DNA from 3 places in the Nostoc sp. DedQUE07 genome. Region 1 is predicted to be linked to each of the others. Evidence: predicted binding sites of a transcription regulator. Region 1 holds the regulator's gene; each other region holds the start of a gene.
What was found. The regulator HrcA, encoded in region 1, represses chaperone genes, less so after heat shock. The targets are predictions, from matches to a motif close to TTAGCACTCNNGANTCNNGAGTGCTAA.

Region 1 (10,657 bases):
TAGCTATCAACGATTCTTCACGAATAGTTGATGGGAAGGGCGGGCGCAAGCAAAGATAAACAAGTGGGCCGAGTAGCGGGACAAACGCTACTGCCCAAAACACCTGGGGATTATTCCAGTGATGACGAGCCATATCTTCGCCAAGGATTGTGGGGAATAAAAGACAAAAAAGGCAAAATGCCAAGCTCATGCCATTAATAAAGCGATCGCCTTGAAACTGCTGCACAAAATCTCCCCAGTCACCTAAGACAAACCCATAGGTGAGCAAGCCAACAGTACTTAAACTCAAAACAATCCCAAAAAAACGAGAATCTAGCAGCTGTAAAAAAGTATCCTTTTGTCCAGAAAATTCTTGATTTTGTTCGCGAAAAGCCAAATATGGTAATAAACCAAGCACTCCCGATCCTACTGATGCCAAGGCAAAAGGCCAAAAAGGAATTCGTTGCATTCTGCCATCAATGAACAACAAACCACTGTAAATTAGTAACCAGATCCCGACTAAAGAAAACAAGGAAAGGATAATTGGATTTATGTCAAGCCACTGAAGAGTAAATATATTTTTCAGCAGAATTAGGGTTTCCTGTAAATGCAAGGGCGGTGCTAACAGTAAGATATAGGCGATAAATCCAAGCCATAGTAACCACAATGCAACTTTTCTATTCATCATTTTTAGATGGGTGCATTTAACATAATTACTAATTTATAGTTCGTATTTTTTGCGTCTAAATCCACCTTTTTGTAGAACGCTGCCCTTAGCTTGTTGAAAAATAGGAGTAAATATATACGTGATTTTTGTTTCAGTTGGAGATTTAGTCCCCAACTGAAACTGTCTTTAATTAGGAATTAAAAAGTGCTTTAATTTGCAGCTGTTTGCTGACTGCGTATTGCCTCAACACCTACGTCTGGTAGAGGTGGACGTACACACAAATAAATCAATGGGCCTAATAGCGGTATCAACGCTATTAGCCAGAATATCTGTGGATTTTTCCAATCACGACGCGCCATATCATCCCCTAGGACAGCTGGAAATAATAGGCAAAGTAGACAGAAATCTAAACTCATCACATTGATGAAGCGGTTGGTTTGCCACTGTTGCACAAAATTACTCCAATCTCCTCCTCTTAAACCATAGATAGCTAGAATAACGGTGGCTACCATCAAGACAACCCCAGTCACACGAGAATCTAACAGCTTGAGCAAGGTATTCTTTTTACCGACAAATTTATTATTTGGTTCTCTAAAGGCTAAGTACGGCAACAATGCAAAAGCACCAACTCCGAAAGAGACAGTAGCAAACAGCCAAGCAGGTATTTTTTGTCCTCTACCATCAATAAAGACTACTGCGCTGTAAATAAGAGGCCAGATGCCCATGAGGTTGAATAATGCTATGACTAACGGGTTAACGCCTTGCCACTGGCCAATAGAAAGGTTTTTAATTAACTCGAATGTACCAGGTTGCTCAGGAGGTGCGAGAAAAAAACCATAGACAACAAATCCCAGCCACAGTAGACTAAAGGCAATTTTTCTAAGCATGAAAGATTTAAGTAGTATTAATTATTGATTTTGCCGTTACAAATACGGCTATGTGCTTGCTATGTGGTATTGTTTCCTCCCCTAGAGGCGTAGCGGCTTGTTCCTAAAGATTAACCGCTAATTAAGGATTGAAATAACTGAAAGCTTCTGAGAGATAATCAGCAGCAGATGCTACTACTGCGATCGCACTTTCATAATCTAGACGCGTTGGCCCCAAAACTCCTACACTTCCTACGGGTATCGAACCTCGGCGATAGTTAGAAGAAATCAAGGTGCAGGTGCGTATCGGTTCTAATGGATTTTCTGCGCCAATGCGAACCGTTACTTTTGGTTTTCCACCATCCTCTAGTTCTGGTTCTTCAAATATTAATCGCCACAGTTGGTCTTGTTCTTCTTCCAGCAGGTGGATAATTGTTTGTACTTGCTGTAACTGGGAAAATTCTGGCTGGCGCAAAACTTCTGACACACCCCGAACCATAATTTGGGTTGCAGTCGGTGCAAGAGTGCGACGAGTCAATTCGGCAACTGAGTTTTTCAAAAATTCCCCGTAGCGTTGGAATTCTTGATCTAGTTCGCTCCAGTTGAGGTGGCCTAATTCCAACAGACTTCGCCCCCGCAGGTGACTATTCAAAAAGTTAGAAACAATCTGCAACTCGCGATCTATTACCTCTGAATCCCGTTGGCTTTCTTCTGGTGTTAGCGACAAATCCATCAATTTAGAATGTGTCTCATAACCATCTGTCACCACGATCAGCATGATCCGTCCGGCTTCAATTTGCATTAATTGCAGATGTCGCAATAGCGCTGTGGTCGTTTGCGGTATAGTAATCAAGCTAATACAACCACTCAAGGTTGCTAAAATCTGCGCGGCTCCTTGCAGTAGGGTTTCTAAACTCCGATCTTGCCACTGTAGCTGCTTTTGCAATGCCACCTCTACTTCTCGCCCTAAAATTTCCGTAGCACTTTGTGGAAGCAAGCTCCGCGTAGCGTCTGTCTGCGACACGCTGCGCGACCGCAGAGAAGGTGTAATTAGCTGGTCAACATAAATGCGATACCCTGAATCTGAAGGTACACGTCCAGCAGAAGCGTGTGGTTGGTAGAGCAATCCAGACTTTTCTAAAACACCCATGACATTGCGAATTGTCGCCGAGCTTACACCCAGATCGTACTCCTCAACCAAAGCCTTTGAACCAACTGGCTCTGCCGTAGCAATGTAGTGACGTACCGTTGCCCAAAGTATATGCTGTTGTCGATTTGTTAACTGAACTTCCATTATGGTATGTTTTGCTGAAGGCAAATTTTAATCAAACTCTCAAGAAATTTGTGGATTTAATCGAAAACAGAAAATATTAATAATTTATTAAAGTATCAAATTATATAACTATATTATGATAAGTATTTTTAAAGTTTATGTACAAAGCATTTTTTAAGATTAGGGTTAAATTAGTAGCTCAATTTTTTTGCAAAAGCTGCTAGTTATAATGTACCCTTACGATGCTTTTTTCTAACCGTACTTTTGCATAAATTTCTGCTTGCAACAGTATTATTAGATACGTATTCTCTTCAGGGGCTACTGCGGAACTGTAATTTAGAGCAATCCAACATTTTTGTGCAGATGTACCTGATGCCCAAATTTCAAACTTTCCGGCAAGCCTCTAAATTGATGTACTTCTATCTTTAGCATAGCAAAAGTCAGATGGAAGAGTAAGTTCCATCTGAATGATCTATCCGAGCAGAAGCTAATACTGGGGAATTGAAGGGTCTACTAATTGGGAATAGGCATCAATACCACCCGAAATATTTTGCACATTTGTAAAACCTTGAGCAATCAACCACTGGCACATTTGGGCAGAGCGGATGCCGTGGTGGCATAACACCAAGGTTTCGGCTTCGGGATTGAAGAGGGTAGGTACTTGATCTCCCCATTCGGCAAATTGACTTAAAGGTAGGTTGACAAAGCCCTCAATGCTAGCAATTTCCAATTCTCCTGGTTCACGCACATCTACTAGCTGAATACTTGCATCACTAGAAGAAAGACGTTGCGCCAGTTCTTCTACACTAATTTGGTTCATGGGTTGACTAAAAGAATTCCCTATAAACAGTCCTAATCCTATTTATGGTGACAGAAAATCTCTGCCTTTGCATGAGTATCCATTCTCAAGGGGGTTGATTAATTCTGCTAGGCTTTCTGCTTAAATGGCTGTAAACCGTCTTTTTTAATAGGTTTAATGTGAATAGGCAACGTTCATTTATCGGTTTTATCGTAGCTGGGGCGATCGCCCTGCTAGTAATGGCGATCGCAGGCTTTTACTGGTTTTTCGCTAAAAGTCCGGCTAACCTCATTGGTTCTAGCTCTGGGCCTGGTGCAGCCATATTCGTGTCGAAACTTTCTCCTGCAATGGTTTCATTATTGACCAATCCTGACCGTTTGCAGGCGTTGGAGCGCGAAGAGGAACTATCTAAACTCAAAACCAGTTTATTCGCCAAGAGTGGCATAGATTACAAACAAGACATTCAACCCTGGTTAGGGGACGAAATTACATTAGCGATCGCTACCTTAGATATCGATCGCGATCCAGAAAACGGACAACAGCCAGGGTATTTGTTGGCATTAGCAACCAAGCAACCGGAGAAAAGCCGCGAGTTTGTCGAATTGTTGTTTTCTAAACGAGCGTTAGCCGGAGCAACCTTAGTTGTTGAACAATATAAAGGTGTAAAACTGATTTCTGACAATTCTCAACCAGAACAAGACTTGCTTGCTGGTGCTGTTGTCGGTGAAGGCTTCGTCTTATTTGCCAACGATCCGAAAGTACTACGAGATGCTATCAATAACGTCCAAGCGCCCGATTTGAATTTAACTAGCTCACCCGAATACCAAAAAGCTACTAAAGAACGGCTCAAAGGGGGATTAGCTGTAGCTTTCTTGAATCTTCCCATCGTGGCAAAATGGCAAGGCTTAGAGTTACCAGAACAACTTTATAACAGCCAAATTATATCCTTGGTGTTAAATCCTAAAGGATTACTGGCAGAAACCACCTTTTTGACTTCATCGGAAATTGTCTCTCCATCTGCACCACTATCTAAACCTGTGGGAGCATTGCAATATGTTCCAGCATCCGCAGGTTTAGCAATTTCCGGCTCAAATTTGAGTAATTTGGGTGACAGTGACTTAGCCAAACTCTGGAAACAAGCCACCGCTACCATATATGGTTCTGGAGAAGATGTGGTTTCTCGGTTAGCAAAACCTTTGGCAGATGTTCAAAAACGTTGGGGTATAAACTTACCAGAGGATATTTTTAGCTGGGTACAAGGAGAATATGCCATAGCATTGTTACCTGCGAAAGAGCAAACAATCCCCCATTGGATTTTTGTGGTAGAAAAATCCGAGGGTGTGGAAAAAGGTGTTGCTCGTTTAGATGCGATTGCCTCATCCAATGGACTCAGTATTAATCCCTTAACTATAGACAAGCAAAAAATCTCCGCTTGGACAGAGTTAACTACGGCTACAAAAAAAAGTGATATCAAAGAAGGATCATCTTTCAGCATTGAAACAAAAGTACAGGGATTGCATACAACTTTAGGAAATTACGAAATTTTCACCTCTGACTTAGAGACTATGGATGAAATTCTTACAATCAAGGATAATTCCATAATTGACAATCCTAATTTCAAAGATAGTATCGCGGCAATTCCCTTACCAAACCAAGGTTATGTATATCTTGACTGGACAAAGAGCCAGAATTTGTTAGAGCGTCAAGTACCGATTCTCAAACTAGTGGAAGTCTTAGGTAAACCATTTTTTAACAACCTGCGATCGCTCACAGTTAGTAATTATGGAACTGACACGCGATCGCTCAAAGGTGGCGTTTTCTTCAAGCTCCATAATTCGTGAGATTTTCATAGAAGCTCAGATGCAAAAAGTAAAGGTAAAAATTCTTTTACCTTTACTTTTGTGCTTTCTTATTTCGTCCTATTTACGTAGGCTTTATGTAATATTTGCTAGCTAATAGTTTGATTGCCAAAATTCCCCACTTGGATGCGATTTTATGCTGCTGTCGAGATATAGAAAGAACCTAGCAATTAGCTGTCTACTTTCTAAAACATCAACTGTGGCACATTTTAATGTGGCACAACCAACTGAAATTTCACTGGAATTTTTTCACTAGAATATGTATATATCATCACTAATTTAAAAGCCTGTTGGAGGGCTACTATGAAATACTGTTGCCCCCGACTTCAGTTCGGCGGTTGGCTGTTAGCTATACTTACCGCCATCACTGCTACCCCTGCAATCGCACAGACCGCAAACTTTGGCACTTTCAATTTATCAACAAACTTTAATCCAGCACAAGGAACAGTGCAGGGATTTACAGGTGGTTCTTACTCATTGTCTGCCATAAGTAACCGCGATCGCGATCAAAAAGCCTGTATTGGCTTTGCCGATCCCCAACCAGATCACATTATGGTTTTGGAAAAAGACTTTTCCCAGCTAACAATACAAGTTGATAGCAACAACAACGACACCACTTTAATCATCCAAGGCCCAGATAAAACAACAATTCGTTGCGGCGATGATACTGGCAAAAGTAAAGATGCTAGTGTTAGCGATCGCGACTGGAAAAGGGGCACTTATCGGATTTGGGTAGGTACGTTTAATCCTGGAGTCAAGCGGGATTATACTCTCAACGTGGAGCAGCAGTGAATTAGAGAGTGGGGAGCAGGGGGAAAATTCCTCTCCTCTGCACCCTTCCCCCTGCCCCTCTGCCTCTTATACCCAATCCCCATTTCCAATTTTTAGGTGTAACACCTGAGAGGATAATATGGGAGAGTAGCTTGTTGTGCTTTCCGAGGGTGCTATCTCGTGCTATCTATACTGCGTGCTGACTTTCGTATCATATTTGAACGTGACCCAGCTGCCCGTAACTGGTTGGAAGTTTTATTTTGTTACCCTGGTTTGCAAGCCCTGTTATTCCATAGGCTGGCTCACTGGCTGTATAGTGTTGGTCTTCCCTTTATTCCGCGCCTGATTTCTCACTTGGCTCGGTTTTTGACTGGAATTGAAATCCACCCTGGTGCAACAATTGGGCAAAGTGTGTTTATTGACCACGGGATGGGTGTAGTAATTGGTGAAACTGCGATCGTGGGAGACTATGCTCTAATTTATCAAGGTGTCACCCTTGGGGGTACTGGTAAAGAATGTGGTAAACGCCATCCTACTGTGGGTGAAAACGTCGTAGTTGGGGCGGGAGCGAAGGTACTGGGCAATATCCAAATTGGCAATAATGTCCGTATTGGTGCTGGTTCTGTTGTTTTAAGAGATGTACCTTCAGACTGTACAGTGGTAGGTGTGCCTGGGCGCATTATGTATCGTTCTGGAGTTCGGGTTTCACCTCTTGAACACAATAACTTACCAGATTCAGAAGCTCAAGTAATTCGTGCTTTAGTAGACCGGATTGAGGCGTTGGAAGAACAAATACAAACTCTTCAGCGCACCAATTCTTCAGAAAAAACTCCTGTTTTGGTGGGTGGTTTAGCAACGAAAGAGGATGAACTAACCCACGATACTCGCTGGTGCAACCTCAAGGATAAGGCTATTCAGGAATTTCTAGATGGTGCTGGCATTTAAAAGAGTGAGAAGTTAAGAGTGAGGAGTGAGGAATAAAAATCATAAATGCAGGTTTGCAGTTTCCAACTCCTAATTTCTGTAGAGACGCAATTAATCGCGTCTCTATTCCAATATTTAAGGATTAATCGCTTGGCTAGACCACTCTTGCTGCTCATCACGGTGATAAAGACATCGATTTTGTGGTTCGCCACGTAATTCTAAATGGTCTACTTGCACTGGATCGAGTAGCAGTAGACAAAAATTAGGCACTGGCTGTACGGGTTCGGGTGCTGGTGGTGCAAAAGCTTCTGGGTTTTCAACTCTGAGTTTTCCAGGATGCGGCCAAGCAAACTGTAAACGCGCCGCATCACTCAATTCTTGCCACATTGCGATCCGGGCTGGCTGTAGATTGCGGTCAAAATCATCACCGCTTACTAGGGTCAAACAACCAGTTATGCGGAATTGTTCTCGTGTATTGGGGAAGTACCAGCAAATTTCTGCCCAAGGTTGTTGCTGTATTTGGTCGGCTTTGGCGCTACGGTTATCGGTGATAAATTTTAGCTGGTTTGTATCTTCTAGAAAGCCGCGAAAGACTAGGGTACGATTAGCGGGGCGACCGTTTGCCTGTACTGTTGCTAGTTGCAGGTAACGGGCATAAACAAGGCTGCGGTTGCGATGGAGTGCATGAGCGATCGCACCTCGCCAAGGAGCAAGAGACATTATACAATTCTGTTGGTAATCTAACGTCAGGTATTCCTGAACATACTACCACTTCAATACTTCTGGTTGAGCGCTAGTGATTTCTAAAAGTTCTCTAACGCCAAGAAGCTTTAAGATTTTGCTGCTGTAATATATATAAATTCTTAATATAAATAATACCTAATGAATTCCTTACCCGCTAATCGTGCTAATACGCTCAAAGCTGCTTTTCGTGTTTGTGATGTAGCTCCTCTAGTGAGTAATAAAGACATTGAACGTTATTATGTTAATTTATCAAAAGTTCGCAAGACAGAGGCGATTAATACTATTAAAACTCGCTTAAGTTTTCTGGAACCCGCCGAATTTTGCAGCCTTTTATTTACTGGACATCGGGGATGCGGTAAAAGTACAGAATTAAGGAAGATTCAGCAAGAATGGGAATCTCAATATAAAGTTATTTATATAGAAGCCGACGCAGAACTAGATATATTAGACGCAGAATATACAGATTTATATTTGGTAATTATTAAAAAAGTTGCTGATGTCCTATACGCATCGGAATTAAATTTTGATGCGAAACTTCTAAATAATTTTGAGTCTTGGTTTAAAGAAATTACTCAAGAAACTGAACAAACAGTTGAAAGATCGGTAAGTATCAGTGCTGAGGCAGAAGCAGGTATAAAGATTCCCTTTATTTCAAAGCTCTTGAGTAAAATCCAAGCTCAAATCAAAGGTGCTGACAAACAAAGAAAGACAGTTCGTCAGAATTTACAAAAAGATATTGGTCGTTTACAAGCAGATATAAATCTTTTACTGGGTGATGCTTTTTTCAAGCTTAAATCCAAATACCCGGAATATGAAAAAGGATTTTTAATTATATTTGATAACTTAGACAGGGTTCCTCCAAATGTAGCTAAACACTTATTTTGTGATTATGCATTTCAATTACAAAGCCTACATTGTACGATTATCTATACAGCGCCAATTTCTATAGTCTATTCTGAAAATAATTTGGGTAACACTTTTGATACACCTAATATTGTGTCGATGGTTAACATATATGAGTTTGAACAAGATAAAAAAGAGTTAGATTATAATGATGAGGGAATAACAGCAATTACGAGTTTAATTGAACAAAGAGTTGAAGTAGACGCAGTGTTTGAATCGCGTCAACTATTGGTAGATTTAGCCAAAGCAAGCGGCGGTCACATCCGCCAATTGATGCAAATAGCATCAAAAGCATTTATTACAGCAGCAACTCGTGAGCATGAGAAAGTTACTGTTGATGATATCACTTATGCGATTAAGCAAGAGCAGTTTAATTTTGAGCGGAGTATATCAACAGAATACTATTCTGCGTTAGCTGCGGTATATATTAATAAGGATGTTTCTAAAGATGAAATCGGCAGGTTAATGCTGTTCAATCTTTGGGTTTTTGAGTACAACGGCAAAAATCGCTGGAATTATGTTAATCCAGTTGTGAGGTAAATATATGCTTTCCAAGAAGCAGTCAAATCAACCACAAGTAACCCCTGAGTTAAATTTAGCAAAAGAAACTTTTGTGCAAATAAATCAGCAATCATTAGCGGAACTGTTAACCTTTATTGACTTTGCTGACACTCAGTTAACGATTGGGTTTGTTGCTGTTAACTTTACAGACGATAGAAATACTTTAATTGAAATTCTCAATAACCATCCTCAATGTCATGATATTCAGTTTGAACTTCTCAATTTTGCCGATCCTAATTTGCGTTTTTTAAGGGATGAGATTATTCGTGATTTAAAAGACATTCATTTAGAATCAAATAAAAAATTAGTTTTAATTGTTATCGGATTAGAAAAATTCATTGGTTTATCTGGAGAATATCCGCCTGTACTACAAGACTTGAACTTTGTCCGAGACGCTTTTACTAATAGTGTTCCTCACCCTATACTGATATTTCTGCCAGATCATGCCCTAACACGTTTGGCAAAATATGCCCCAGATTTTTGGGCATGGAGAAAAGGAGTATTTTATTTTCAAACAGTCCAGTCTACTCAAGAGTTAGCTATTGAAAAAACAATTGAGTCTGAGAAAATATTAGGAAGTTTAGATTTACCAGAAAGGCAAGAGCGGATTGATTTACTTGAACGCTTGCTAATGGAACAATCAACAGATGTTCGTACCCGGATTAGTATTTTGAAGGAGTTAGGGATAGCTTATAGGAGTATTGGTGAGGTACAAAAAGCAGAAGATTTTTTGCTAAAAGCTTTGAAGTTGACTGAAGAAGATGAAAATTTAGCAGGAATTAAAGCTAGTGTTCTCCACGAACTGGGTTGGATATATGATGATTTAGGAGAATGGGACAAAGCGATCGCACTTTATAATCAGTCTTTGGAAATTGATGAACGCATTGGTAATGTCCAAGGCAAAGCGGAGACGTTGCACAATCTGGGATATATCTACACCGATAAAGGGGATGTGGATGAAGCGATCGCACTTTACAATCAGTCTTTGGAAATATTTGAACGTATTGGTTATGTCCAAGGCAAAGCAATGGCTCTCTGGTGGTTAGGACATTTGGCAGAACAGCAGGGTGAATACACTAAAGCAATATCCTATTTGCAACCAGCTTTAGAGATTTTGCAGCGATTGCAGTCACCGGATGCTGAAAGTGTGAGTGCAAGTCTGGATAGGCTAATGCGTAATTCGTAATTCGTAATTACAGGAGCCAAGGTTTTTTGTCTCACGTAGAAGCGCACAGAAGAAGGCGAGAGTGTGATTTAAGTGAATGAAAATTGCTGTAATGAGTCTTTGAACCCCTTTAATGAGGCTTTGAA
Region 2 (10,657 bases), on a different contig from region 1:
ATCTCGCAGGTAGATTCGTACTTCTTCAGAAATCAAATCGGGAGCATCTCGAATTAAGGAATTAATTGCATCTCGTTGGGGCCAGATAGCACGACGTAGTTGCAGTAATTCTCGTCTAATTTGATAAATATTTTGCAGTGTTTGGGGAGTAGGTTTAACTATTACTTCCTCCTCTAACTCTTCGATTCGCTCGCCATAAAGCTCTAGCACTGGGAAAAAGCCATCAATAATTGCATCTAATAAAGCATAAGCTAAATAATCTGCTCCCTGTTTACGGATGATACCTTTGTTTTTTTCAATTCGCGATCGCACCGCTTCAAAGCAATCATGTTCTGGTTCCTCTTGTACTGTCAGTAGATAATTTTTTCCTAATATCAAACTCACTTGTTCGCTATAAAAACCACATGTTCTTTCCTTTGGCACTACCATCCGGGCAATGAAAAGTAATTGATCTTCATAATCCTCTGTTTTGGGACGCTCCGGTACATTAACTACATCTTCTAAAACTAGAGGATGTAACTTAAAAACTTTACCCAATCGTTGTAATATGTCTTGACTACCTAAACCTTGTACATCTACCCAAGAAACCGATTCCGATTCCAGATAAGAGACACACTCCTCTGGAGTTTCTATTTGTTCGCGAATGAAATTGGTTTGGTTATAGTCAATCAAAAAAATTATTGGTGGTGGAGCATCTGCATCAATAAAAATGGTTCCAGGTATAGTCCCTGGTTGGTGATGGAACTCGTCTTCATATAGCTTGGTGAGTATTTTAGGAAGGCGACGTAATTTTCGTGCCATGCAATATTACCTAATAGTCATTTGTCATTGGTCATTGGTCATTTGTCATTTTTCATTAGTAAATAACAAAGGACATAAAAATAACTTACATAACTCAGACGTTATTTTGCAAAAATTAATATAAAGAGGTCATCACCCAGATTTTATCTGACGAATTACGAATTGGTATAACATATTGCCTTTGAATCAGCAATGCTACAAAAAACAGTTTGCCTTGGCAAGACAAACTGTTTAAAAAATATTTATCTGGGTCAGCAGAAATTAGAACATACCCATGCCGCCCATGCCACCCATACCGCCCATACCGCCCATACCGCCCATACCGCCCATATCAGGGGCAGGAGCAGCGGATTTCTTCTCTGGCTTTTCAACAACGATCGCTTCGGTGGTTAAGACCAAACCAGCAATGGAACCAGCGTTTTGCAAGGCTGAACGCACAACTTTGGCAGGGTCGATAATACCAGCAGCAATCAAGTCTTCAAATTCGCCAGTAGCGGCGTTGTAACCAATGTTGAAGTCGCTATCCCGGACTTTCGAGACAATTACAGAACCTTCAGCACCAGCGTTGTCTGCTATTTGGCGCAAGGGGGCTTCTAGCGCTCGTTCGACAATATCAGCCCCAATTCTTTCTTCGTCATTTTCTAGGGTGTTTTTAATCGCTTGTACTGCCTTAGCTAAGTGAATTAAGGTTGTTCCACCACCAGGAACAATACCTTCTTCCACAGCAGCTTTAGTAGCGTTGAGCGCATCCTCAATCCGCAGCTTACGGTCTTTGAGTTCGGTTTCGGTTGCCGCACCCACTTTAATCACTGCCACGCCGCCAGCGAGCTTGGCGATGCGTTCTTGCAGTTTTTCGCGATCGTACTCAGAATCAGTTTCTTCTAACTGTCTGCGAATTTGACCAATCCGCTTTTGTACCTCTGGCTTGGTGACACTACCAGCAACAATTGTGGTGTTTTCTTTGTCAATGGTGATTTTGCGGGCAGTTCCCAACGCTTCTAAAGCAGCCGTATCCAAGCTTAAACCGATTTCTTCAGAAATCAACTGTCCATCGGTGAGAATCGCAATATCTTCTAACAAAGCTTTGCGGCGATCGCCAAACCCAGGCGCTTTAATTCCAGCTACAGCTAGTACACCGCGCGCTTTGTTCACCACCAAAGTTGCCAAAGCATCACCTTCGACATCTTCAGCGATAATTAGCAAAGGCTGACCAGAACGGGCAACTTTTTCTAAAATTGGCACTAAATCTTGGATGCTGCTGATTTTTTTATCTGTCACCAAGATTCGGGCGTTTTCAAATTCGACGATTTGCCGTTCGTTGTTGGTGACGAAGTAGGGAGAAATATAACCCCTGTCAATCTGCATCCCCTCAACTACTTCTAGTTCAGTTGTCAGGGATTTAGATTCTTCAACGGTAATTACACCATCTTTGGTGACTTTTTCCATTGCTTGAGCTAACATTTGACCAACTTCTTCATCGTTACCAGCAGAAACAGTGGCAACTTGAGCGATCGCACTTCCTTCTACTGGCTTGGCTATTTTGGCAATTTCTTCTACCAATGCCTCAATAGTTTTGTCGATCCCGCGTCTCAAGCTCACAGGGTTACTACCTGCCGCAACGTTCTTCAAACCTTCTCTAATTAAGGCTTGTGCTAAAACTGTGGCGGTGGTTGTCCCATCTCCAGCGACATCTTTAGTTTTTGAGGCCACTTCCTGGATGAGTCTTGCACCAGTATTTTCCAAAGGATCTTCTAATTCAATTTCCTTGGCAACAGTGATACCATCGTTGACAATTTGAGGTGCGCCAAATTTTTTCTCTAAAAGGACATTGCGACCTTTGGGCCCCAAGGTGATTTTTACGGCATCGGCAAGGGCGTTAACACCCCTTTCTAGAGATCGCCGCGATTCCTCGTCAAATGCAATAATTTTCGCCATGTTTGATTTCTCCAGCGCTTCCATTAGACAATTTAGCACTCACAGCGCCAGAGTGCTAATCTCTCAAGCGGCTCAAGTTACAAATGGAAATAAAAAAATTGATTAATATACAGGTGATGCTCATATTAGATACTGGCAGTAATGCTTGAATTGGGAGATGAATCTAGACAACTCCCTTAAGTCCCTTGGTATTGCCGACCCTAGCGGCACCGGCTGGTTGGCAGTAGTATTTACGTTCCTCTTGGCTTGGCTTGTAACTTGGCGTTTAATTCCGACAGTACGCAAATTCGCCTTGCGGGTAGGTTGGGCTGACCAACCCAACGCACGGCGACTCAACCGAGAACCTTTACCCAATGCCGGGGGGCTGGCTATCTACGCGGGCGTGATTGCCGCGCTGGTATTAGCTAGCCTTTTACGACCGATCGAACTCCAAAACGTATTGGCTCAGGTGCTCACTATTCTGTTGGGGGGTTCGATATTAGTCCTGGTGGGCTTTATTGACGATCAGTTTGGCTTACCGCCCTCTGTGCGATTGTGGGCGCAAATTGTCACGGCACTTTTGCTGGTAGCTAATGGTATCAGTGTCAAAGTCCTGTTTGGCACTCCCATCGATTCACTTCTGTCCATGTTGCTAACAGTACTATGGGTAGTAGGGATTACCAACGCCATCAATTTGATGGATGGTATGGATGGCTTGGCAGGAGGAATTAGCTTTATCACCGCCATGAGTTTGTTGGGCGTTGCAGCTCAATTTAACAATCGTGCTGCGGCAATCTTAGTCCTCGCAGCTTTGGGAGGTGCTGCACTAGGATTTTTGCGCCATAATTTCCATCCATCACGAATTATTATGGGTGATGCCGGAGCATACTTTTTTGGTTATGTGTTGGCAGCAACTAGTATTTTAGGGAAACTGCAACAAAACACAATTTATGCGCTAATTCCCACGGTTTTATTTCTATTATTACCGGTGCTAGATACCACTCAAGTATTTGTGCGGCGGCTACTAGCAGGAAATAACCCTCTGAGTACTCCTGGCAAAGACCACCTGCACCACCGCTTACTTGCTTGGGGACTCTCCCAGCGCCATGCTGCGTTTACCCTTTGGTCAATTACCTTAGTTTTCAACTTGCTAGCGATGAGAATACAAGGTATGAGTTTGGCTGTGATGCTGACAACCGCCAGTAGTATTATCCTACTTTTGGGCTTTACAGTCTGGCAAAGGATACGCCAACAGCCTTAGTTGCTTGTAGGGTCGGCATTGCAGTGCTAGCCCTACTATGTTTATTCAATTCACCAAAAATTCAAGCTTGAGTTAAATTGTCTTGCAGCCAAACAACTAAATCTCCTTCTGTGGAAAAATCCAACAGTGCCTCGGCTAGATTTTCAAGCTGTTCGATAGATAACTGGCTGATGCGCTCTGACAATTGCGGATTCAAATTACCAATGCGTCGTCGTAACTGGCGCATGACTAGCTCTAGAGTTGTTTCCTGCTTGAGTTCCTCATAAAGTCTAGTCGTTTTGATATCAAAATCACCGAGTCCAAACATTTTTACCAACTCCTGACGACTGATACGCGGTAGTTTGTAAACTACAATTGTTTCTATTAAATCTATCACTTTTTTTTGAAGTGCTTTATCGCTCAGTTCCGAACGTGTCTTTGTAATCAAACTTTTGACTAATATGGGAGTTTGTTTTTTATTTACAACTACTAATTTGATAATACCAACTCCTAAGGAATATTCAGTTACTTCTCCAAGCTCGTTTAAATATAGCCTCGTTACAAGTTGGCTTTCGAGTAAGACTCGATACGGTTGGACTTGTGTTGGTTCAAGGCTGCGGCGAGGGAATATAACTACCGATCGCCAATCTGAAGTAGGTGCGTAAAGTCGTAAATACAGAAATATTTCTGAAAATAAACGAGCATAAAATTCATTATCTTTTTGAAATTGAACCTCTACAAAATAAATCGGCTGATGATTAGTGTCAGCAACAGGAAGAAAGACCCCATCAATGCGAAATGCTGTTTGCTTTAATTCTACTGAAGCGAAATTATATGCATTTGCTTCTGATGGTTGCAGATTAATTAATTCAAAAAAAGCACTGGGAAAAGTTTGAAATAAACGATAAAAAATAGAGTCTGTTTTCATAACTAATCTGTCAAATTTTATTTAATAAGTTCGTAGTTGGCGCTAAAGCGCCAACTACGAAAAATCGCTACCCTTCAACTATTTAGGCCATTACCATACCGCCATCGACGTTAAAGACTTGTCCAGTGATGTAGGCGGCGGCGGGATCGGCGGCGAGGAAGCGCACCATTCCTGCGACTTCTTCGGGTTGACCGAAGCGACCGAGTGGAATGTATTTCAGAATATCTTCGGGGTTGTTGAGATCGCTGGTCATGTCGGTGGTGATGAATCCAGGAGCGACGGCGTTAACGGTAATGCCACGAGTAGCGAGTTCTTTGGCAACGCTTTTGGTGAAACCGATTACACCTGCTTTGGCGGCGCTGTAGTTTGACTGACCTGGGTTGCCCATTTGCCCAGCCACAGAGGTAATGTTGATAATCCGCCCCGATCGCTGCTTCAGCATAATTTTACTGGCGGCGCGTGTACATAAGAAAACACCAGTGAGATTTAGGTCTATCACAGCTTGCCAATCTTCTGGCTTCAAACGCAAAAGCAGTGTGTCGCGGGTAATTCCTGCATTGTTGACCAAAATATCCACACGCTTAAACTTTTCTATGACGGTGTTAACGAGTGTATCTACTTGATCGCTTTTAGAAACGTCAGCTTGGATAGCGATCGCTTGACCTCCCGCATCAGTAATTTCTGTAACAACTGCCTCAGCAGCTGCACTAGAACTGGCATAATTGACAACTGCGATCGCTCCTTGTGAAGCTAATTCAATTGCGATCGCTCGGCCAATTCCTCTTGATGCACCTGTGACAATTGCGACTTTATCTTGTAATAGCGTCATTTAATGTTCCTCAATCTTAGAAATACCGCGCTAATTATCTTATGGCGATTTCGGGAACATCTGAATATTGTCTGGATAATATCTAACTCTTGCGGGGTGATAATCTTGCTGTCATGCTGCAAGTTAGATAGCTAATAGATAAAGTTATACAGGACTCATATTTGATTTCTGAAAAAACTCAGTACACCTTTATTTCTATCTTCCCAGTCCCCAGTCCCCGATCTTTACGAGTAATCAGGAATCAAATAGGATTGCTATACGTCGTATTTAGCTAGATATAGCTATGCTGAATCAGACGCGCTAAAACAAGATCCTCACCTTCATAAAAGTTATCGAGAAGCTGCGATTTGCAATTCTCACAAATCAAATAAGATTCCTATATAACTCGAATAACAATAATTAACGTTTTACTCTGATTAAATATCTATAGTTACTTCTCTGTAAATAGATGAATAACTATAACTAATATATTTGCCTGACTAGATAGACTAGAAAGTGTTGCATCTACAGCCTTCGTAGACATCACTCTTGTGAAAGGCTCTATAATGATTTGGTCGATCGTGATAGGTTGAAACACATATTTAATACAGATGCACAACCTAACATAATATACGGATTTTATTATAATTATTTAATATTTTTGGCTGGTTAATCATCCTCATATTAACTAATCTAATCTTTTACTAACAAAAACCCATGAATCTATACCGATTTTATTTTATAAGAACTACTATTGAAACAAACAATTGAAAATCGGTGTGTGTCACATGGCAACGAAAAAGCAATTTAACAGTTTTGAAGATATGCTGTCTGCTTCTGATGTACCTGTATTAGTAGATTTTTATGCTGACTGGTGCGGCCCCTGTCAGATGATGGTGCCAATTTTAGAGCAAGTCAATGCCCAACTTAAGGATCGCTTAAGGATTGTCAAAATCGACACGGAAAAATACACAGATTTGGCTACTGAGTATAAAATTGCTTCTCTTCCAACCCTAGTACTGTTTAAGCAGGGTCAGCCTGTGGAGCGGATAGAGGGAGTGATGCAAGCACCGCAATTGGTGCAATATCTACAAACAAAGATTTAAGCTTACACTTAGAATTTTGATTTTAGTTCTTAGAGGCGCGAAATATCGCGTCTCTTTCAATAGATAGATAATAATCTGCGCCCATATTAATCAAATCACTGTTTGGTTGAACTTCTAAAAGCCATAAGACTCCTATTTGATTGCGTGAAAAACCTCTGTATAACTAAGGCTGATTCCCTACTTCCTGCCTCTGGCGCTTACGCTGTACTTTGAGGATCGCGTAAGTAGGTTTAAAAATAAAATCGGATTGCGATAAAACCTTAAGTAAATATTAAGCATATTTACTTATATGTCTAGAGAAAGTAGTTTAGAAATTGAGAAGACTATATTGTATAGATATAACAAAGTATATTGACAAGTAAGACCATATATGAGTGGGAAGCAACAAAGACCTGACAAAGCCTATATTTGGGCGAATATTGATTTTGATAAGGTTAAAAATAGAATAGATGGGGTGACTTGCCAGATTGAGCGGGTTATACAAAAGCACCACCTTTCAAATCAAACTGCTAAATCAGGTAAAAGAAATAATTAGGTTATCTGTGGGGCGATATCGACGATGAGTTACACCTACACAGTTTATTTTTAATGTAGCCTGTACTTCGCCCATTCGGTAAGCTACTTCGACTGCGCTCAGTACAAGTCAGTCACCAACGTAGACATCAGATTAGTTTTGCACAACAAATTTTGGGCAATGGGACTATATTTTTGTCAAAAACCAAACAATATTATTCAATAAACATCCACCGAATTTCTACGTATTTATTAGTCATTATTTTATCTTCAACACTTTTTTTAAAGATGTGACTAATGGATAGCCAAAGCATCGGGGTGAGGTTCTTTATTGTTGATTTATGCTGCAAGAGGTCTACTGTGAATTTTGTTATCCAATCTCAAAATCCCCCAATTTCTTAGGGGATTTTGACTACTTAATCTCAATCTCTTAAAATGTAAAAGTAGTCCGAAGTACGCCTACAGTCGTAGTCTCATTATTGCTGTTACCTTCTGGGTTAAATAGAACAAACGCACCAGGGGTAATGCTGATATTATCGCTAACTTGAAGGCGGTAATAGGCTTCCAAATGGTAAGGAGTCGCCCGATTCTCGCCTGTGGGGGTAAGTTGAGCAGAACCACCAGTATCGCTACGGAAAAGCGGCTGACCAAAAAGAATCCCGGCTGTGTTTCCTGACTTGAATAAATCTTTAAAGTGAATTCCCGCCATCCAACTTGTAAAGGTGGTGGAAGCATCCACGCTATTTGAAGCAGCATCAACAAATATTGCTGCACCGTAGCCAGATAAGGCTATCTTGGGAGACAATCGCCATGTTACCGTACCGCCAACAGAGTTGAGTGTGAGCGGTGTTCCAACTGCAACTCCTGATAAAGCACCGATATCACTACTAACTAATCCTGTAGCCAAAATATTGATTTCGTGATAACTGTGGGCATAGTTTAAACCAATATCAAAAGCAGGACTTGGCTTGAAGGTTAACTGTGTGGCAATAATACTACTACCACTAAATAAACCTGCTCCCAAAGGTGTAGTAGAAACTCCTGGTACTGCTTCAGCCGCAGATTTTTCCGGTAAATTGGCATTTACACTGCCGTATAAAGCTCTTAAATCAAAATTTGGCGAAATGTTAAAAATAAATCCCGCTGCCGATGCTAAACCAGTACCCGAAGTTCCACCAGAAACCCGTAGTACAGGATTCAAGTTGCCAAAACGAGATATTGACTCTTGTCCTTCACCATAAAAAGGCGTAATTGTTGGGAAAGCATCTGATGTCTCTGCCGCAGTTCCCGCAAACAAGGTTAATTTATTAGCGACGGGAAAGACATACAGCAATTTGTAAACCTGAACGCTGTTTGCGCCAACGCCCGACAAAGTATTGACATTTAACCCCGGAAATTGCGGCTCAAAACTGGTACGAGCGCTACTTGCACTTAAAAGTGGCGAAGCTAATCCTAAACCTTGTTGCAGGCTACCCTCTCCAGTGGCTCCACCCAAAAAGTTATAAGCTTGCAATCCAGTAATTAATGAATCTTTACCAGTAAAGCTAGTGGTGAGATTTAACCGTACTCTATTGACTAGGATGATGTTCGGGTCACTATCATTAGGAGCGCCACCGCTAGCACCAACACCAGCAATAATTACCTCACCATTGAGTTTGGTCGTAGTAGAAAACTGATTTGCTTCTAGTTCTGCTGTGCGAGCTTCTACAGCATCTACTCGACCCCGCAATGTTGCCAATTCCGCCGCAAATTGTTCTTGTAGTTTCTGCAATGTGGCTAAATCTTCTTTTTTGACCAAATCACCAGTTGCAGTCGCAATCAGTTCATTTATTCGCTCTAAACAAGCATTTAAGCCAGCAGCAAATTCATAGCGAGTCATCGCCCGATTACCGCGATAGGTTTGATTGGGATAACCTGCGATACAACCATAGCGCTCGACTAAAGATTGGAGTGCCTGAAAAGCCCAATCATTCGGCTGTACATCAGACAATTGCGATACGGATGTTACTTGTGCAAGTTTGTATGAGGTTGGAGATGAACTTGCAGGTTGTGGTGTGATTGGCTGCCATAAGTTAACAGCAGAATCTATTCCTAAATCTTGAATTTTTTGCTGTTCATTGACTGAGGGTAAGTTTTTTTGGCTCTCATTAGCTATCAGCAATTTACTGGAGATATTATTTGCTAAATCGCTTTGATGAGAATAATTATTTTCATAGCTGCCGTCATTTTGATTAACAGCTACGTTTTTATCTGCAATTTTTAAACTAGGAAGGGCTTGCACAGGTGATAACCCGACAATTAAACATAAAAATCCCATCCCACTAGCAAAAGCTAGTAGATATTTTGCCATCATGACTCCCAACACCTATAAAATAGTGGAAAAATTCATTGCGATTTTAAAATGGATTGATAAGTAAATTTAAAGTAGATTTAGCAAGAGAGTCTTGTCAACTTTAAATTTTGGATATCAGGATTTTTTCTGAATTAACTTATCAAAACGTCAGCTTATATCGCAGGTATTAAATTCTAGTAAATACTATTTTCGGAAAGAATTAACAAAACATCATATTGATAGTTTCTATAATTACGATAGCAATCCCAAATGATTTTTGAACAACGCATTGCGTAAAATGCTTGATTCATAAGCCTTCTAAATTTTCTCTGTTCAAATATAAAAAATAATTGCTATATTGACAAAAGAATAATTTCCATAAGTCTGATTTGGTGATATATGAATATAGGTATTGAGCCGAGGATTTCGGCTCAATACCTAATAAAGAATAATTGACTCAAAAAAATCAAGAGGCTGCGATCGCTGCTAAATTTGGGTGTAGGCTAAGATTCGGCAAGAAAACAGCATATTGTAGTTCACGATTTCTCTGATTGAGATATTTCAAGTATTCAATCCCACCAATAGGCAACAACCACCGCATCACAATCTTGGTGAACATCCTCACCCCATAACGCCCCTTCCAATCTAGTTCTCAGTCGGCGCTTCAGGCGGAAACCATAATCTTCATTCGTGCCATCACTTACCTCTACTGAATCAGCTCGCCATTTTTTGCCCAAGTCTAAAAGCTCAGACACTTTTGTATCTTGGTTCTCTGTCAGAATGTACAGTGTATCGGCAGGATAGGCAATGAAATGGATGATGCTGGTTTCAGGCATGGGACGATAGTTTGCCATTGCAAGTAGGGTATCGACCATACCACCAAAGCTTAAACCGTTTTCATCTGGTGCAAAGATTGGTTTTGTGAATAGAAAGCTTGACCATAAATTTCTGTGGTTGGAAAGGTCAGTAATCACTTCTTTGCCATCAAACTCATTGAACCGACGCTGCCAAACCA
Region 3 (10,657 bases), on a different contig from region 1:
CATGGTGAATGTGATTTATTAAATATTGATATTATAACTGTTATTTTTATACTGTTTATTCATTAGCAGAATATTTGTACTACTATTTTCGCGCCCTTTGTGTTCTAGTCTGCTGCAACGGCTTCACCAACCAAGCGCGTTTCAAACAAAAAAACAGCTGCATCTATTAGGAAGCAGCCGTTTTCACAAATTATGTAACTACAAAGTATTAGTAATCGAAGTCGCCACCGCCAGCACCAGCACCAGCAGGAGCGCTATCTTTAGGTTCGGGCTTGTCAACTATAATACATTCGGTTGTCAACACCATACCAGCGATGGAAGCAGCGTTTTGCAGAGCAGAACGAGTCACCTTGGCAGGGTCAACAATACCAGCCGCTAACAAATCAACAAACTCGTTGGTTGCAGCGTTGTAACCAATATTGAAGTCTTTTTCTTTCACGCGTTCAGCAATAACAGCACCATTCTGACCGGCATTTTCAGCAATCCGCTTCAGAGGTGCGGGTAAGGCACGAACGACAATCAAAGCACCAATCAACTCTTCATCCTTAAGGTTGCTCTTTGCCCACTCTTCCAAGTCGGGAGCCAGGTGAGCCAGAGTTGTACCACCACCAGGAACGATACCTTCTTCTACAGCAGCTTTGGTGGCGTTGATAGCGTCTTCTAGGCGCAGTTTCTTATCTTTCATTTCGGTTTCGGTTGCTGCACCAACTTTTACTACAGCAACACCACCAGAGAGTTTAGCAAGACGCTCTTGTAATTTCTCTTTGTCGTAAGAAGATTCGGTTTCATCGATTTGACGACGAATCTGTTCGACACGAGCCTTAACAGCAGCTTCGTTACCTTCGGCAACAATTGTAGTGCTGTCCTTGGTGATAGTGATCCGGCGAGCTTTACCCAGGCTATCCAGCTTGGTGTTATCTAGCTTCAAACCAGCATCTTCGGTAACTAGTTGACCACCAGTTAAAACGGCGATATCTTCTAATAGTGCTTTGCGGCGATCGCCAAAGCCAGGAGCCTTAACAGCAGCCACGTTGAGTACGCCGCGCAAACGGTTTACTACCAAGGTTGCCAAAGCTTCTTTTTCAATATCTTCGGCGATAATTACCAAAGGACGACCAGCACGAGCTACTTGCTCTAACACTGGTACAAGGTCTTGTACCAAAGCAATTTTCTTATCAGTCAACAGTAGGAAAGGTTCATCAAAAACCGCTTCCATCCGTTCAGCATCGGTAGCGAAATAAGGAGAGATGTAGCCTTTATCAAAGCGCATCCCTTCAGTGATTTCCAACTCGGTGAACATAGATTTCCCTTCTTCTAGGGAAATTACGCCTTCCTTACCCACCTTGTCCATTGCTTGGGCAATCATCTGACCAACTTCTTCGTCGTTACCAGCCGAGATCGCACCAACTTGGGCAATGGCTTTGGAATCTTCCACTGGACGGGCGTGTTCAGCAATTTTTTCTACCAGGAAGCTGGCAGCTTTGTCAATACCACGCTTCAGTGAAATCGCGTTAGCACCAGCTGCAACGTTCCGCAAGCCTTCTTTGACGATCGCATGAGCTAATACGGTAGCGGTGGTAGTACCATCGCCCGCAGCATCATTGGTCTTAGAAGCAGCTTGACGAATCAGAGCTACACCAGTGTTTTCAATGTGGTCTTCTAATTCGATTTCTTTGGCGATCGTTACACCGTCATTGACGATTTGCGGTGCGCCAAACTTCTTTTCTAGGACTACGTTACGACCTTTGGGGCCAAGGGTAACAGCTACAGCCTCAGCCAGGATGTCAATGCCTCGTTCTAAGGCGCGACGGGCGTTTTCGTTGTAGATAATGCGCTTTGCCATAATTTATTGTTAGTTGTCCTTTGTCATTTGTCATTTGTCTTTTGTTCTACCCTTCGGGAAGCCGCCCGGAGGGCATCTACGTCATTTGTCATTTGTCCTTTGTCATTGGCTAATGACTAATGACCAATGACCACTAGATAACAACTGCTAAAATATCTTTTTCAGAAAGCAGTACATATTCTTCAGTGCCGAGCTTGATGTCAGTGCCAGCGTACTTAGAGTACAGCACCTTATCGCCGACTTTAATTTCTAATTCCTGACGGTTTCCGTCGTCATTACGCTTGCCAGGGCCAAGAGCCACTACTTCCCCTACTTGGGGCTTTTCCTTGGCGGTATCGGGCAAATACAGACCACCTGCGGTCTTCTCCTCAGAGGCGCTCACTTTTACGAAAACGCGATCGCCTAAAGGTTTAACTGTAGAAACGCTTAGAGATAAAGCTGCCATAATTATTTTCTCCAGAGTTTAGCACTCTCAACTCCTGAGTGCTAATTTACCGAAAATTGGCGTCCAATGGCAAGAATGCCTTGAGTACGGGTTCCCGAACTAGAAGGTCATAGATGTACTTAAGTATAAATGCTTAATTATTTATACCTTGCGGGTTTTGTTCTGTAAGTTACGAAGAGAGTAGGGAGTGGAGAATTAAGAGTTATGAAAATTCTTCCCTATTCCCCATTCCCTACTCTCCAGTCAACTTTATTTGCAAAGCTTGCAAATTGTTATGGAACTGTAATCAGGGAGCCACTCGATGAGTAACAATACAGTGACAGCGATCCAGTCCAACCATCAAATCCCTAAAAAAACTCAATCTTTGGAACATGAGACCCTGAGTAATTGTGTAGAAAGTTTAGGACTTGCAAAAATTCAGCGAGACATTTTTATTTGCGCTGACCAGGCAATTGCTGCTCAAAACGAGCTAGTCTGGAATTCTGGGATTACTTAAAAAAGCGACTTAAAGATTTAAAACTCGATGAGCCGTACTAAAGTCATTCTATTTGCGTCTATAAAACTAAAGCCAACTGCTTGCGTGTTTCTGGTTCTAGATCCATAATGGTGATTTACCCTGATGGTGTCTGGTATCGCCAAGCAAACCCGGAAGTTACTCTGCGGATCGTCCGAGAACACTGAATAGGTAATAAGGTGGTAGAAGAATATGCGTTTTCAATCCATCTTTTGCCTGAAACTTCCCTAGTTTCTTGTGAACACCTCATAGAGGCTTAACAACGAAAGGATATGGTATAGCAGTAGGCTTTAAGAAAGTGCGGGTTGGTTTTGAGGTAGGGTCATCTTTAAGCCAATACTTACTTGTCAGTCCGAAAGATTATTATTTAATCAGTGTTTTTTACCCCGCCCCTTTCAAAGCGATATATAATAGCGCATTATAGATACTACTGCTATACGTATCCTTGCTGGACTTTTGCTATCGAGCTACTAGTCTATTGAAAGTGCTCGGCATTTTTGAGACTTCGAGACAGCAAAGGCAAGTTAAGTAGGAAAAAGGACAACATCTCGAATAACCCACCATAGAGGATAAATATTCAAGACTTTGATGGACCGAAGCGCGACAAGTGCCACTGCTATGAAAGAGCCCAGCATGAAAGATCACAAACGACTTCTATTGATTGATGATGACCCTAACCTCATCTTGCTGGTGAAGGATTACTTAGAATTCCGGGGATATGAAGTCATCACCGCTGAAAATGGACGTGAAGCTCTGGAAATTTTAGAGCAAGATGTTCCAGACATGATCATCTGCGATGTGATGATGCCGGAAATGGACGGATATACTTTTGTGGAACAAGTCCGGCAAAACGAACGCACCAGCTGGATTCCGGTTCTTTTCCTTTCAGCTAAGGGACAAAGTGCAGACCGAGTTAAAGGTCTGAACAAAGGTGCTGATGTTTATATGGTCAAGCCCTTTGAACCAGAAGAACTCGTAGCGCAAGTTGAGTCCTCGCTGAAACAAACTATCCGTTGGAAAGAACACCAAGCTAAAGGAGGCGAAAACGGTTCCCGCATCCAGGTTCCCTTCGATGTGCAATTAACCCCAACCGAACTGAAAGTAGTCCAGTTCGTTGCTAGGGGTTTAGCTAACCGGGAAATTGCTGAAGAACTAAATGTTAGTCAGCGCACAGTTGAAAGCCATGTGTCCAATATGTTGGGCAAAACCAATCTCCACAACCGCACTGAACTAGCGCGGTGGGCGATTGAAAATCAAATGGCCTAAACAAAGTTAAGAGTTAAAAGTTAGGAGTTATGAATTTTTTAATTCCTAACTCCTAACTCCTAACTAATATTTACCAACCATCTTCTTCAGGGCTGGATTGGTGCAAAACTTCTAAATCCAGTTCATCCAGGTAAGTCAAGGCACTTTCAATCTGGGAAACAGTGCCCCGTAGTTCCAGATCAAAGCAGCTATATTGTGGCACGTTTGCGCTTATCTCGGCAGTAGCAATAATTACTGTGATCCCATAGTGAGAAACCAGTCGTGAAATGACTGGTTCCTCATGCAAGTCTTTAGGAATACGAACCTGGATGCGAGTTTGGGTGCGTCTATTATCTAAAATATCAGTATTATATTTTACTTGTTTATTTGGAATTGCCATTCTAGCTTCCTATTCGACTTCTGGGATGAGGGTTTGGCTTTGTACGACTTCTTTTAACACTAGCGTTACTCATCCTATGCACGCAAACAGTAGCAAATGATTCATAATTCATCATCAAGATTCGATGAGATGAATTATGGATTACTATAAAAGTGCGATCGCATTTAAGTGGATTATAAATTTATTAAGTTATAAGTTAACTTTGTTGAAAGATAAATAAACCTTTTGGAGAATAATTCTACGATTAAATTTTAATCAAGTGTTGCTTTTACTATTAACGTTTAATGCTATTGGAATTTCAATTGTAAATTCCGTTCCATGAGCAAGTTCAGACTTTAGCTGGATATTTCCCTGATGTTTCTCAATAATTTGATGGCTAATTGCTAAACCTAGTCCCGTTCCTTTGTTGATAGGTTTAGTTGTAAAAAAAGGATCGAATATCTTGCTTTGAATCTCGGAATCTATTCCATCACCGTTATCTCTAAATGTAATTATGACTGTTTCTAATTTAGTTACTTCAGTTTGAATTACAATTTGCTTTTGGATCTGATTATCTAGCTCTAGTAAAGCATCAATGCCATTACTAAGGATATTCATGAATACTTGGTTTAGTTGTGCTGGATAACATTGAACTGATGGGAGATTTCCATATTTTTTAATAATTTCAATTTTTGGTTGTAGTCGATGATTTAAAAATAATAAAGTACTTTCAATACCTTCATGAATATTCACAGCTTTTTTCTCTGACTGATCGAGTCGAGAAAAGTTTTTTAGCGATAGCACGATGTCACGAATCCGATCGGTTCCTATCCTCATGGATGAAAGAATTTTTGGTAAATCATCGCTGATGAAATCAATATTAAAGTCACCAAATTTTTCTTCAAATAAAGAATACGAATCTGGATGTTCTTGTTGATATAGTTGGATTAAATTTAAAAGACAGTTTACATGGTTATGCAGATGATTAAAATTACCGTGAATAAAATTAACAGGATTATTAATTTCGTGCGCTAAACCTGCAACCATCCGACCCAAGCTAGACATTTTCTCTGTCTGGATCAATTGAACTTGGGTAGTTTGTAATTCTCGTAAGGTATTTTCTAACTGTTGTGCTTGAAGTTGGGCAGTAGCAGTTGCAGTAGTGAGTGCTTTGAGGTTATTGTAAGCTTTGGAATGATAACGAATGCGGGCAATTAACTCAACTGGATCTGGTAATTTGATTAAGTAGTCATTAGCGCCTTCAGTAAAAGCTTCTGCTTTGAGCTTTGCTTCTTCTTTACTGGATAACATGACTATTGGTACATCACGAGTTACTGGATGAGAGCGAAACCAACGCAGTAACATTAATCCATCGATATCTGGCATGATCATATCCAAAAAGATCACCGTTGGTTCTATGGCGATCGCATCTTGAATAGCCTGAGCCGGATTGCTTGTATAGTGAAGGGAAATATCTGTTTCTGTCGCAACCATCCGACGGAAGGCTTCGCTGATAATTACCTGATCGTCAATTAGCAAAAGTCTGACTGTAGATATTTTGGCATTCAGAATAAATGGGGCAGCTTGTGGAGTTTGTGGTTGACTCCAGTTTGGTGATAATCTTGCTGTCTTTGGAGATATTTCTAAGAGTCCTGTTTCTTGCAGGTTCATTTAGTACCTCTAAATAGGTCTTTGTTTTTAATACTACAAACTAGCCAGTTAAATCTACTAATCGGCCATTGTCGCAATTATATCTCAGTATCGCAATGTGTTAGTGTTTTGCAATACTTCGTAAAGGTGTTTTAAGTATCTGCTTTCATACACATAGGTTTGTTTAAAGTATAAAATAACACTGCTTAATTAAGCATTATGCCGTAAAGTTGATGCAGGCTGATGCGATCGCCTCAACTGGCAAAACCTCTACCGCAGCTTTTAATTCCACTGCTACTTTCGGCATCCCATAAACAATGCAAGTTTTGCGATCTTGAGCAATAGTATGCCAACCTGCTTCGCGCAATTGTTTTAAGCCTTGAGCGCCATCTCCACCCATCCCCGTTAGCAACGCCCCAATCCCCTTTCCAGTCCAATTTTTAGCCACACTCTTGAAGAAAACATCAACTGATGGACTATAGAAAAAATGTAGTGGTTCTTTGTCATAGCCAAAGGTGAGGTTGGGACGCATCACTAAATGAAGATTTGTGCCAGCAAGCAGAACTTTACCAGGCTGTGGTGTAGAACCTGCGATCGCAATTTGCACAGGCAGAGGAATTTGCTCATTCAACCAGGCGGCAAAACCTTGGACAAATTGGGCATCTATATGCTGAACAACAACCACCGCCGCCGGAAAGTCTTGGGGAAATTGGCAGAGAATAGTTTTCAATGCCTGGGGCCCACCAGTGGAAGCCCCGATAACGATTAGAGGTGGAAGTGATTTTGAGTGATGGACAGGGGGCGATCGCCGATGTGAAGATTTGCCAATTAAGCGGGCGATTGTGGCAATTTTATTTATTAACCCATCATCACCTAAGATTGGCGTATTTATGGCATCCAAGGCTCCATAGCCCATTGCTTCAAAAACCTTAGCTGCATAGCGATTAACGCTAGCTGTTACCATCACAATCGCGCAGGGAGATTGCCTCATGATATGCCGTGTAGCTTCTACTCCATCCATACTGGGCATCAGCACATCCATCAAAATCAAGTCAGGAGTATCAGCCGCACACTTGCTCACAGCTTCCGCACCATCGTAGGCAACCCACGCCAGCTTATAACCTGGTATTTTTACCACAGCCCGCCGCAGTACCTCTACAGCCATTAACATATCGTTAGCGATCGCAATTCTCACAAATTATGACATTTCTCCAAAATAACGCGACAAATACAACAGATAAAAACCCAGATTAAATCTAGGATCAGCCCTTTCAAGGTGGTGAAATTTAAAACGAAAATTGGTAATTTCAATATTCAAAAAGCCCAAAATCTCGGCGGAGGATTCAAAATGGTAGGACTGAAACAATGTATCTTTGTTCGTCACCTTGAAAGGGCTAGTCCTATATAATTTAAATGCCTTTGCCATATAGTCAAAACTCCAGTTTATAAAGCATAAGGAGTAACCAATGAAGCACTTTACTCTGTTTACTTTTCTGTATCTAGCAGCGGGAGCTTGCCTAACAGCGATCTTCTTTGGAAATTCTGACATCACTCCAAACATTAAAACAATTCTGCTAATTAATGCTGGACTGTTATACCTTACCTCTGTCCTAAGTACTTTTCCATTTTGGCGCAATCGCGTACTACAAAGCGAAGCGAGACTGCGCGATAAACCTGCTTGGGATCGGAATATTGTGATGATTCTACCAATATTCATCATTGTATTGATGCTTGTTATAACCATCCCCGACCTGGTGAATCACAACTGGACAACTCCGGTAATCGCCAGAGCATCTGTAGGGCTACTAGTCATCCTACTTAATGCAGAACAACTTTTTATTAGAAACCAAATTCGGCAAGAATCCTGATTACTAGACAGACAGTACAAGGAGATGGATAAGATTTTTTGTTAATGCGTAAGTCCTAGATTAAGCCCTTTCAAGGTGGTGAAATTTGAAACGAGAATTGCTAATTTCAACATTCAAAAAGCCCAAAATCTGAGCGGAGGATTTAAAATGGCAGCACTGAAACAACGTATCTTCGTTTGTCACCTTGAAAGTGCTAGTCCTAAAATCTTACTTTCTTAATTACGAATTACGAATTATTATCAAGCCTCTCCAATTAAATCAATCACCGCCTTTAACAGAGTGTCATCATGAAAGCTGCTCTTAGTTAAGTAGTAGTCTGCACCTGCTTCTAATCCTTGCAGTCGGTCTTCTTCCCGGTCTTTGTAAGAAACAATAATCACGGGTGTTTGCTTCAACTTGGCATGAGTTTTGATCTGGCTGGTGAGTTCAAAGCCGTTCATCCGGGGCATATCAATATCTGTCACCACCAAGTCATAATCGCCACTGCGGATTGCATTCCAACCATCAATGCCATTAACCGCTACTTCCGCTTTGTAACCGTTGTTTTCTAAGAGTTTGCGCTCCATTTCGCGGACAGTGATTGAATCATCCACCACTAATACTCGCTTGTAAGTTTTGGTAACTGCCTGATGAGCAGACTGATTTACCTGAGAAAGTTGTCCGCTGGAAAACACCTTCGCAATAGAACGTACCAAATCTTCAACATCGACAATCAACACTGGCGAACCATCATCCATCAGGGCAGCGGCGCTAATGTTGGCGACTTTACCAAGACGGGGATCTAAGGGTCGGACAACCAAATTGCACTCACCGAGAAACCGATCTACAACTAATCCGTAACGATTGAGGCGATCGCTAATCACAATAACTGATAGCGATTCTATATTTACCGCAGGCGAGGCTAACTCTAAAACTTGACTTGCTAAAATCAACTCCACAGGTTGATTATTCATCAGGAAAAATGGGCGATTTTCCGATACAGCAATCTTAGACTTCGATAATATCAACACCTGTTCAATGCGCGTTAGCCCAAAAGCATAGGGTTCGCCAGCAATTTCTACCAACAGGGTGCGAATCACAGATAACGTCAATGGTAACTGCAAGTGAAAGGTCATACCCCTTCCCAACACAGAAACCGCCCGTAGTGTGCCGCCAACTTCCCGCACTGTGCTATGGGCGATATCCAGCCCCACACCTCTACCCGAAATTTCGGTGACAGTTTGGGTTGTGGAGAAACCAGGCAAAAACAGGAATTCCATCAACTCAACTTCGGTAAGTTGGGCTGCCATTTCCGGGTTTGTCAGTTGTTTGCTGATGACAACTTGGCGCAAAAACTCGATATCGATTCCCCGTCCATCATCTGCAACGGTGATAAACAGCATTCCGGCGCGATGGGTAACTTCAATCCGAATAATTCCTTCTTCTGGCTTTCCTGCTGCTAGACGTTCCTGGGGCAATTCAATGCCATGATCGATCGCATTCCGCAGGATATGAGTTAATGGAGCTTCCAGACGTTCTAAAATATCTCGATCTACCAAAGTAGATTTCCCGACGATTTCCAGTTTCACCCGTTTACTCAATTGTCTAGCTAAGTCGCGCACCATTCGCGGAAATCCCTGTCCCCCATCTGCAAAGGAACACATTCGAGTAGCAATAACTTCCTGATATAAGCGCTGGGAAAGGTTAGCAGAACGCTGAGAAAATTGTTCCAGTTCGTTTTGGCGATCGCTCATCATCTGATAACATTCGTGAGCTTTTTGATGAGTTGCGCTCAAGGTTTCCTTAATTTGCCGATCCAGATGATACTTGCCCAATAACTCCTGCAACTTCTCCAGTAAGTTGGACAATTCCCCCTGATTGCTTCTCAGTTTCAGCAAAGAGTTAGCAAATGGTTCTAATAAATTCGCCTCAACTAAAGACTCTCCTGCTAAACCCATTAAGCGATTCAAATTTTCAGTACTCATTCGCACCGCCCGATTTTGGGTGATGCCCAGTTCTTCTAATGGGGATGGGGAAATCAGGGTTGTCTGTTGGTTGTCTTCTAACTGCGCTGTTGTGATTAGGGGATGAATTTCTGTAGAGGTTGCCTCTGGAGTTAGGATATTAGCGATCGCACTTATCAATGATTGAATGCCAACATCTTCTAACAGCTGTAAATTTGGGTTGGCTGTAACCATTTGAGCTATCCGCAAGAGCATATCTACCCCTTGCAGCAATACATCAATGCGATCGGCAGTTAAGGTAACTTTTCCCTCTTGAGCCGCCACAAAGCAGTCTTCCATGACGTGAGCAAGGTTGACAGCCGGATCGATTTGGACAATTCGCGCAGCGCCTTTGATGCAATGGGCTGCGCGCATTAAAGCTGCCAGTTCTTCTTGGGGATCGGGCTTAGTTTCCAGTGCCAACAGGCGATCGTTCAATACCACAACTTGGGCTTTTACTTCCATGTTGAATAAATCAAGCAAGGAAAGATTGCTGACATCAAATTCTTCTAACATTACTACACCTTCCTAGAACACCGATTCATTAATCCTGGAAGAACCTCTCCCTCAACCCCTCTCCTCATAAGCTACGGTGGCGTACACAAGTCTCTTAATCTGCACCTTTGATGCATCGCCCTGCACGTTTGTTGTATTGACTCGCACGTTTGTTGCATCGCCCTGCACGTTTGTTGTATCGACTCGCACCTTTGTTGCATCGCCCTGCACATTTG

Region 2: groL (chaperonin GroEL) is a predicted target of HrcA. The motif match lies at 2,769-2,795, and genes of this name have one in related genera.
Region 3: groES (co-chaperone GroES) is a predicted target of HrcA. The motif match lies at 2,307-2,333, and genes of this name have one in related genera.

What each region holds. Positions count from the first base shown of each region.
Region 1 is NZ_JAVRCC020000041.1:1,042-11,698, forward strand. Features, by position in the region: gene RMZ95_RS25120 (hypothetical protein) at 1-664, opposite strand, end outside; gene RMZ95_RS25125 (DUF2834 domain-containing protein) at 856-1,533, opposite strand; gene RMZ95_RS25130 (heat-inducible transcriptional repressor HrcA) at 1,655-2,806, opposite strand; gene RMZ95_RS25135 (rhodanese-like domain-containing protein) at 3,273-3,605, opposite strand; gene RMZ95_RS25140 (DUF3352 domain-containing protein) at 3,764-5,425, shown strand; gene RMZ95_RS25145 (hypothetical protein) at 5,747-6,235, shown strand; gene cysE (serine O-acetyltransferase) at 6,395-7,159, shown strand; gene RMZ95_RS25155 (Npun_F5749 family FMN-dependent PPOX-type flavoprotein) at 7,274-7,858, opposite strand; gene RMZ95_RS25160 (AAA family ATPase) at 8,021-9,325, shown strand; gene RMZ95_RS25165 (tetratricopeptide repeat protein) at 9,330-10,532, shown strand.
Region 2 is NZ_JAVRCC020000028.1:84,160-94,816, reverse strand. Features, by position in the region: gene corA (magnesium/cobalt transporter CorA) at 1-801, opposite strand, end outside; gene groL (chaperonin GroEL) at 1,063-2,736, opposite strand; gene RMZ95_RS21000 (MraY family glycosyltransferase) at 2,894-3,976, shown strand; gene RMZ95_RS20995 (Rpn family recombination-promoting nuclease/putative transposase) at 4,038-4,883, opposite strand; gene fabG (3-oxoacyl-[acyl-carrier-protein] reductase) at 4,966-5,712, opposite strand; gene trxA (thioredoxin) at 6,480-6,797, shown strand; gene RMZ95_RS20980 (hypothetical protein) at 7,168-7,332, shown strand; gene RMZ95_RS20975 (iron uptake porin) at 7,741-9,660, opposite strand; gene RMZ95_RS20970 (hypothetical protein) at 10,212-10,657, opposite strand, start outside.
Region 3 is NZ_JAVRCC020000021.1:1,309-11,965, forward strand. Features, by position in the region: gene groL (chaperonin GroEL) at 209-1,843, opposite strand; gene groES (co-chaperone GroES) at 1,977-2,288, opposite strand; gene RMZ95_RS17300 (hypothetical protein) at 2,590-2,784, shown strand; gene RMZ95_RS17305 (response regulator transcription factor) at 3,391-4,068, shown strand; gene RMZ95_RS17310 (NIL domain-containing protein) at 4,139-4,447, opposite strand; gene RMZ95_RS17315 (ATP-binding protein) at 4,703-6,097, opposite strand; gene RMZ95_RS17320 (chemotaxis response regulator protein-glutamate methylesterase) at 6,294-7,271, opposite strand; gene RMZ95_RS17325 (hypothetical protein) at 7,543-7,944, shown strand; gene RMZ95_RS17330 (hybrid sensor histidine kinase/response regulator) at 8,184-10,442, opposite strand; gene RMZ95_RS17335 (hypothetical protein) at 10,494-10,657, opposite strand, start outside.